DNA from 2 places in the Cupriavidus sp. DL-D2 genome. Region 1 is predicted to be linked to the other one. Evidence: riboswitches for the same ligand, from Rfam matches in the RefSeq annotation. Region 1 holds a riboswitch; the other holds the start of a gene.
The links. A riboswitch is a leader RNA that binds a small molecule or an ion and turns the genes downstream of it on or off. The one in region 1 is predicted to bind glycine.
Positions count from the first base shown of each region.

Region 1 (4,342 bases):
ATCTGCTGGAAGTTCAGCAGGGCTTCGAGACGGCCCTGCGAGATCTCAGGCTGGTACGGGGTGTAGGCGGTGTACCACGCCGGGTTTTCAAACACGTTGCGCAGGATGACCCCGGGCGTGAGCGTGTTGTAGTACCCCTGCCCGATGAAGCTCTTGAGCACGCGGTTCTTGCTGGCCAGGCCGCGCAGCTTGGCCAGCGCGGTTTCCTCGGTCAGCGGGGCGGTGAATTCGCCCAGCGACATGCCATCGCGGCGACGGATGGCGGCAGGCACCACGGCATCGATCAGCGCGGCGGTGCTGTGGAAACCGAGCAGCTTGAGCATGTGCTGCTGTTCGGCGGTATCGGGCCCGATATGGCGGGCGGCGAAGGCGTCGCGCGCCTCCAGTTCGGCCAGCGTGGGCCGTGCAGCTTGGGCGGCAGCGTTCATGGGAAACGGGGCGTTCATGGCAAGGAAATCTCGTGGAGCGCGCGGGGCAGGTGGTCAGCCTGCCGCCACGCGCGGCATCGGACAATCAGCGCGATCAGGCGCCGACGCTGGCCTTGTAGGCGTCGACGTTCATCAGGCCGTTCACATCGTCGCCGTTGGCCGGCTTGATCTTGAACAGCCACGCGTCGAAGGCGTTGGCATTGACCGATTCCGGCGATGCCGAAGCCGCGTCGTTAATGGCGATGACTTCGCCGGCCACCGGGGCGTAGATGTCGGAAGCCGCCTTCACGGACTCCACCACGGCCAGCGCGTCGCCTGCGCCAACCGACTTGCCCACTTCGGGCAGTTCCAGGAAAACGATGTCGCCCAGCGCGTCTTGTGCGTGGTCGGTGATGCCGATGGTCAGCGTGCCGTCGGCTTCGACGCGCACCCATTCGTGCGACTCGGTGTACTTCAGGTCAGCGGGGAAATTCATGAGGGTTCTCCGGGATACAGTGTGTTTCTTGTTTCATTCACCCGCCCGCGGCATGTGGGCTCGAGCGGAACGGGTGGAAGGGCGACCGTTGGTGTGAAGCGGGGGCCGATGCCTCAGCTCACGAGTGCCTTGCCATTGCGCACAAACGGCAGTTTAACCACAGTCGCGGTCAGTTTGCGGTCGCGGATCTCTACCTGGACTTCCGCACCCGGCACGATGTCCTTCGGCAGACTGGCAAAGGCAATGGACTGGGACAGCGACGGGCTGAATGTGCCGCTGGTGATTTCGCCGTCGCCGGATGCGGTGACGACTTTCTGGTGCGCGCGCAGCACGCCGCCCTTGTCGCGCAGGATCAGGCCCAGGAACGCGCGTTTCTGGCCGCCAGCGGTCAGCGCAGCCTTGCCGGTGAAGTCGCGTTCGCTTTGCAGATCGACCGTCCACGACAGCCCGGCGTCGAGCGGCGACGTATGGATGTCCATGTCCTGGCCGTACAGGTTCATGCCGGCTTCCAGGCGCAGGGTGTCGCGTGCGCCCAGGCCGGCAGGCTTCACACCGGCTGCCACGAGTTTTTCCCAGATACCGGCGACGTTCTCGGCCGGCACCACCAGTTCGAAGCCGTCTTCGCCGGTATAGCCCGTGCGCGCCACCATCAGTTCGCCCATGGCCGGGTCCTGCACGACCAGCGCGTTGAATGGCTTGAGGGCATCGGCGGGCTGGGTGGAGGGGAAGGCTGCATAGACTTTGGCGCGTGCGTTCGGACCCTGCACGGCGACGATGGCCAGTGCGCTGGACCCTGCTGGTGCCACGTCACCACGGCGCGGGTTGATAGTCACGCCGCTGCCGGTCTCGCTGTTGCGCGAACGGATCCATTCGATATCGCCGACGGCCGTGCTCGCATTGACCACGAGCCGGAAATAATCCTCGGCAAAGAAGTAGACGATCAGGTCGTCGATGACACCGCCTTTCTCGTCGAGCATGCAGGAATACAGGGCCTTGCCCGGTGTCTGGAGCTTGTCGACGTTGTTGGCCAGCAGGCCGCGCAGGAAGGTGCGGGTGTTCGCGCCATGGAGATCGACCACGCACATGTGCGAGACGTCGAACATGCCGGCGTCCGAGCGGACTGCGTTGTGTTCCTCGATCTGGGAGCCGTAGTTGACCGGCATGTCCCAACCGCCAAAATCGACCATGCGGGCGCCGAGGGCGCGATGAATGGCGTTGAGGGGCGTGGCCTGGAGCGTCATGGATATCCTCGGGCAATTCGAAAACGAAAAAAGGGTCACCCGCCGCATGCCGGCCGCACCAATGTGCAACCAGTCCGCTGCGGCGGATGACCCCTCTGTCCTCGATACCTGAGAGATTACGAAGCCGTGGCTCCGTGCGCCCCTTCGGTGGACATGCTCGCCGGCCTTCCAGCCGCGGCGGATGTCGCTCTCCAGAGTGCGGCATGCATCGTGTGCATGTTGCATGCCGATCCGACCGGTCCATGGTGCCTGAGAGTTTTCGGGTGATTCCCCTTCGGCGGCGCAATGCGTGATGCGCGCTCTCCCGGTCAGATGCGCGTGAATGTACGGGAGCGGTCTGGCTTTGTCAAACCGTCCCGTCGCGCGCTGCGGTCCCCCGTTCGGTCAGCGGTTGTCCTTGGTTACGACATTGCCGATGACGCCACCGGCAGCCGCGCCGCCGATCGTACCCAAGGCGCTGCCGTTGGTCAGCACCGCGCCGCCGAGCGCGCCCGCACCGGCGCCGATGGCGGTATTCCGTTGCTTCGGCGTCATGTCCGCGCAACCGGCAAAGCCGACCAGCGTAGCGCCGATCAGCGCGACTTTCGAGAGCGTGCGAAGGGTGTTCATGATTGGCTCCTTGATTCGAATGGATTCCGATACGTTCCGATATCCGGAAGGTTTGCCGCGCACCGTTGTGACTGCCAACCTGCTCGGCCGTACGGGAGAGAGGCAAACTCCATGCCCCGTCACCAGGCAGGGCCCGCCCGATTTACGATTGTTACCAGCGTGAAACGGGTGCCGTCGGACACCCTCCGACAGGCCCTGTCAGCCACCTTGCCGCGTGGTAGCATCGTCGCCTTCGGCGCGTGGCTGACCGCGTGCCGAGTTCGGCATTTCCGCCCTTCCCGGTTCTCGTCCCCGCTTTCCTCTTCCCGCCCCATGACCCACGGACTCAACGCCGCGCAATCCGAAGCCGTTCGCTATCTGGACGGCCCTTGCCTTGTGCTGGCCGGGGCGGGTTCCGGCAAGACGCGCGTGATCACGCAGAAAATTGCGCATCTGATCGAGGACAAGGGGTTCGAGCCGCGTCACATTGCTGCCGTCACGTTCACGAACAAGGCGGCCAAGGAGATGCAGGAGCGCATCAGCAAGCTCATGGAGGGAAAGACCACGCGCGAAGGGAAGCGTATTCCACTCAAGCAGCTGACCGTTTGTACGTTTCACTCGCTCGGCGTGCAAATTCTGCGCATGGAAGCCGAGCATGTGGGCCTGAAGCCGCAATTCTCGATCATGGATTCGGACGACTGCTTCGGACTCGTGCAGGAGCAGTTGAGTACCACCGACAAGAAACTGATCCGCAGCGTGCAGAACACGATTTCGCTGTGGAAGAACGGCATGGTCGATCCCGAGACCGCGCTCGCGCAGGCCGCCACGGCCGACGAGCACCAGGCCGCCATGGTCTATCGCGCGTACGTGGCGACGCTGCATGCGTACCAGGCGGTGGACTTCGACGATCTGATCCGGCTCCCGGCCGAACTGTTCGCGCGCGATGAAGCCGTGCGTCTGAAATGGCAGAACCGGCTGCGCTACTTCCTCGTGGACGAATACCAGGACACCAACGCGTGCCAGTACCAGTTGCTGAAGCTACTGGCCGGTGGGTCGCATCTGCGCGCGCCGGCGTTCACTGCAGTGGGGGATGACGATCAGGCGATCTATGGCTGGCGCGGCGCCACGCTCGACAACCTGAAGCTGCTGCAGACCGATTTCCCCGACCTCAAGGTCGTGAAGCTCGAACAGAACTACCGCTCGACGGTGCGCATCCTGGAAGCGGCCAACGCGGTCATCGCCAACAATCCGAAACTGTTCGACAAGAAACTGTGGTCGGAGCACGGCATGGGCGACCCCATCGCCGTGCATCCGATGAACGATGAAGAGCACGAGGCCGAGTCCGTAGTGTTCCGGCTGTCGGCACACAAGTTCGAGCGGCGCGCGCAGTTTCGCGACTACGCCATCCTGTATCGCGGCAACCATCAGGCGCGGCTGTTCGAGCAGATCCTGCGGCGCGAGCGCATTCCGTATGTGCTGTCAGGTGGACAGAGTTTCTTCGACAAGGCCGAGATCAAGGACATCTGCGCGTATCTGCGATTGATCGCGAATCCCGATGACGATCCCGCATTCATCCGCGCCATCACTACGCCGCGTCGTGGCGTAGGCAA
Region 1 covers NZ_JBDKXK010000036.1:47,669-52,010, forward strand. The annotation lists gene gcvP (aminomethyl-transferring glycine dehydrogenase) at 1-446, opposite strand, end outside; gene gcvH (glycine cleavage system protein GcvH) at 523-903, opposite strand; gene gcvT (glycine cleavage system aminomethyltransferase GcvT) at 1,017-2,144, opposite strand; glycine riboswitch at 2,230-2,349, opposite strand; glycine riboswitch at 2,371-2,461, opposite strand; gene ABDB81_RS19205 (glycine zipper 2TM domain-containing protein) at 2,529-2,753, opposite strand; gene ABDB81_RS19210 (UvrD-helicase domain-containing protein) at 3,066-4,342, shown strand, end outside.

Region 2 (4,342 bases), on a different contig from region 1:
CCCTAGCCCGGCGGGCGATTGTCCCACACTACGAACAATGATGAAGTCCACGCTCTTAGTGTGGACATTGCGGGACGATGACATCGGGGTGACATTCACAGTAGCGAGCGATGTACTCGGCGCATGCCGTCCACCGGGAAAGCGATGACATGAAACGTGTCTCATTCCGGAATACGATGCGAGACATCGCCCGAATGGGTAAATCGGAGGAGTCATTCATGTACAAGTTCGCAGCCTTTGCCCTCGCTGGCCTGTTCTCCTCGGCAGCGTTCGCTGGCGCCAACTGCGCCAAGCACCCCAAGGCCGAATGGATGCCCGAGGCTGACGCCAAGGCCAAGATCGCGGCCCAGGGCTACAACATCAAGAAGTTCAAGGTAGACGGCAACTGCTACGAGATCTACGGCACCACCAAGGACGGCAAGAAGGCCGAGATTTATTTCGACACGAAGACGCTCGACATCGTGAAATCGGAAATCGAGAAGTAAGCATGTCTACGCCGGCGGATCGCATGGCGCGGTCCGATACGCTCGCCGTATGGGATCTGGCCGTCCGCTTCACGCACTGGAGCGTGGCGGCCATCGTCCTGTTCGATATCTTCGATGACTCCGGCGACCGCCTGCACCGTGTGCTGGGCTATGTGGCAGCCGGATTGGTACTGTTTCGGATTCTCTGGGGATTTGTCGGCACCGAGCACGCGCGCTTTGGCGCCTGGCTGCCGCGTCCGGCTGGCGTGCTGCTCTATGCCCGGGCATTGCTGCGTGGCCGCGCGCCGCGCCATCTCAGCCACACGCCGCTCGGCGCCGTGATGATGCTCGCCATGTGGGCGCTGATCCTTGGCCTCGCCGTCACGGGATGGATGTCCCGGCTCGATCCGTTCTGGGGCGAGGACTGGCCCATCGACATCCATCGATGGATGTCGAACACGCTGCTCGGGCTGGTCGTCGTCCACGTAATCGCGGCCATCGCCATGAGCCTCAAGCTGCGTGAGAACCTCATAGCGGCGATGCTCACCGGCCGCAAGCGTCGCGCGTCGGATCGTTGATATCGCTCAATGGACATAGCCGAAATCTTAAAACCTGTGGCATAGTGCCTCACGTTGTCCCGTGATATCGGGAGAGCCCGTGCCAGTCCGACTCGATCCGACAGGCAGCACGGCGCCGAAGGAGCAACCGCCCCGGAAACTCTCAGGCAAAAGGACCGATATCGCCAATGCACTCTGAAGAACCACGGCTCTCACGTCGGCCGCTGGTACCGAAGGAGCAAGCGATGTGTGCCGTCCTCCGCGACCGGCGCCGCGCGAATCTCTCAGGTCAAGGACAGAGGGGGCGTCTATCCGCGCATGGGGCGCGGTGGACTGCCATCCCTTGACGTCCTCGCGACCTTCTCATGAAAACCATTGCAGTGATCGGCGGCGGTATTACCGGCGTCACGACCGCTTACGCCCTCGCCAAGCGCGGATTCTCCGTCACGCTCTTCGAACGCCATCGCTATGCGGCCATGGAGACATCGTTCGCCAACGGCGGACAGCTATCGGCATCGAACGCCGAAGTCTGGACGCACTGGTCCACGCTCGTTAAGGGTGTGAAGTGGATGCTCCGCAACGATGCGCCGCTGCTGGTCAACCCGCGCCCTACGTGGCACAAGTTGAGCTGGTTCGCCGAGTTCTTCGCGTCGATGCCGCACTATCGCAGCAACACCGTGGAGACGGCGCGGCTTGCCATTGCCGCACGCCAGCACCTGTTTGCCTGGGCGGATGCGGAAGGTATCGATTTCGATCTGAAGCGGCGCGGCATCCTGCATATCTATCGCAACAAGTCGGGGTTCGATCATGCCGGGCGCGTGTCGACGCTGCTGGCCGAAGGCGGACTGGAGCGGCGCGCGGTCACGCCTGCGGAGATGCGCGATATCGAGCCGACGCTGGCCGGCAAGTTCTACGGTGGGTACTACACCGAGAGCGATGCCACCGGCGATATCCACAAGTTCACCAGTGGGCTCGCGGCGGCCGTGCAGCGGCTGGGCGTGACGACGCTATACAACCAGGACGTGCGCACGCTATCGACCACAGGCCGACGCGTCACCGTGGTATCCGCCGAAGACGGTCTACCCTCATCGCGCGAGTTCGACGGCATCGTGGTGTGCGCTGGCGTGGCGAGCCGCACCTTTGCGCAGCAGCTTGGCGATCGCGTCAACATCTATCCGGTGAAGGGTTACTCGATCACGGTCAACCTGAACGATGCCGAGAGCCAGGCCGGCGCGCCTGTTGTGAGCCTGCTCGATGATGAAACCAAACTGGTCACTAGCCGGCTGGGTGTCGATCGTTTTCGGGTGGCGGGCACGGCGGAGTTCAATGGCATCAATCGCGATATCCGCGCCGATCGCATTCGTCCGCTGATCGACTGGGTGCACGCATGTTTTCCTGCGGTGAGCACACGCAGCGTCGTGCCCTGGGCCGGGCTGCGCCCGATGATGCCGAACATGATGCCGCGCGTGGGCAGGGGTCATGCGGCCAATGTGTTTTACAACACGGGGCATGGGCATCTGGGATGGACGCTGTCAGCGGTGACCGCCGAGATGGTGGGAGATGTGGTGCGGGGGGCTGGGGCTGAGGTGGTAGTGGCTGGAGGCGAGGTGGGGGGTAGTGCGGTTGCCTGAATCGCCTGATGGTGTGCTCCCCTCTCCCGCATGGCGGGAGAGGGGTTGGGGGAGAGGGCTGGAGGTACAAATTGCTACGTGGTCGGCAAGCAGAGCCTCCGGCCCTCTCCCCCGCCCCTCTCCCATTTCATGGGAGAGGGGAGACCACCGAAGGAAATTGAATCGCGTAAACGGAAAAACCCCCTGCTCTTGCGAACAGGGGGTTTTCTGAATTGGTGCCCAGAAGAGGACTCGAACCTCCACAGTGTTGCCACCGCTAGGACCTGAACCTAGTGCGTCTACCAATTCCGCCATCTGGGCTTCGTATCGCTGCATTGCTGCGTCGATGCGAGCCGCGAATTCTACAGAAGACTTGGCAATTTGCAAGCCCTTTTCGCGCGATGGTCACAATCCGGTGTTTTGCACGCCGAGGGACAGGCTGCCGTCGAGCACATACCGGTTACGCCCCGCGCGCTTGGCGCGGTACATCGCGCTGTCGGCGCGGTGCAGCAGTGGCTCCAGGCGAGGCGCCTCCGGCAGTGTGCAGACGGCGCCCACACTGATCGTCACGAAGGGCTGCACTGGCGTGCCGTTGTGCGGAATGCCAAGGTCTCGCACCGATGCCACCAGCCCGCGGGCAACACTGCGTGTCTCGTCCACGTTCGAATTCGGCAGCACCACGGCGAACTCCTCGCCGCCCAGGCGCGCGCAGAACTGGTCGTCGCGCAGCACGCCGTTCAGTGCCGATGCCACCTGCCGCAGGCATTCGTCGCCCACGGGATGCCCATACTGATCGTTGAACTGCTTGAACAAGTCCACATCGAGAATAAGCAACCCGAGTTCCTGGCCACGTTCGTACGCGCGGGTGACGGCTGCCAGAGACTCGCGCTGGAAAAACCGCCGGTTCGGGATGCCCGTCAGTGCATCGATGTCGAGGTCCGCCTGCACGCGCGACAGTTGCGTCGTCAGCGCCAGCTCACGCGATTGATAGCGGCTGATATCGTGCAGGAACACCAGCCTGCCGATGGTCTTGCCGTCCATGCGGACGACCGGCTCTACCGACAACTCGAACTGGGCACCCTCCGGGATGTAGTGGGGCGTTTCGCCAGGCGCGTCCAGCACCGCGTTCCACTGCGTGGGTGGCAACTGGCCGCGCCGCATCTCGGGCAATAGCCGCATGGCTGCAGGATTGCATTCGGCGATACGGCCATCGGCGCCGATCACCACACAGCCTTCGCGGATCGTGTCGAAGACGCGCAGCCGCGCATAGTGGCCGATGTCTTCCAGATGCGTGCGCAAGGCGCAGATCCAGACCAGCACCGTCATCAGCGAGAACGTGGCCGGCGTGAGGTCACCGCCGAGCGGACCGGTCCAGCGATACAAGTAGGCGATGTGTGTGAGCAGCGGCAGGAACAGGCCGCCCATCAGCACGTTGCGGCCGCGCACGGACAATGCGGCATTGGGCACGCGCGCCGTGGCCAGGAAGTACATGCTCAGGCCCAGCATGCCGTAAGTCCATGCGGCCACCAGCGTGTAGCCGATGCCGTGATGGAATACCGCACCGGGCGACACGCCGGGCGGCATCAGTTCGATCGACGTCCAGATCAGCCCGTGCCGCTCGTTGGTGAAGACCAGCGCCAGCGTCAGCAGCGCGGCAAACACCGGCACGCCGAGCATCGACCACGGCACGACAAAGCGTGGACGGCTCAGG
Region 2 covers NZ_JBDKXK010000059.1:45,887-50,228, forward strand. The annotation lists gene ABDB81_RS24325 (PepSY domain-containing protein) at 219-485, shown strand; gene ABDB81_RS24330 (cytochrome b/b6 domain-containing protein) at 509-1,042, shown strand; glycine riboswitch at 1,101-1,210, shown strand; gene ABDB81_RS24335 (D-amino acid dehydrogenase) at 1,387-2,652, shown strand; tRNA gene ABDB81_RS24340 (tRNA-Leu) at 2,866-2,952, opposite strand; gene ABDB81_RS24345 (diguanylate cyclase) at 3,037-4,342, opposite strand, start outside.
Region 2: it holds a riboswitch for glycine, as region 1 does, so the genes downstream of both, ABDB81_RS24335 (D-amino acid dehydrogenase) here and gcvT (glycine cleavage system aminomethyltransferase GcvT) in region 1, are expected to answer to the same signal.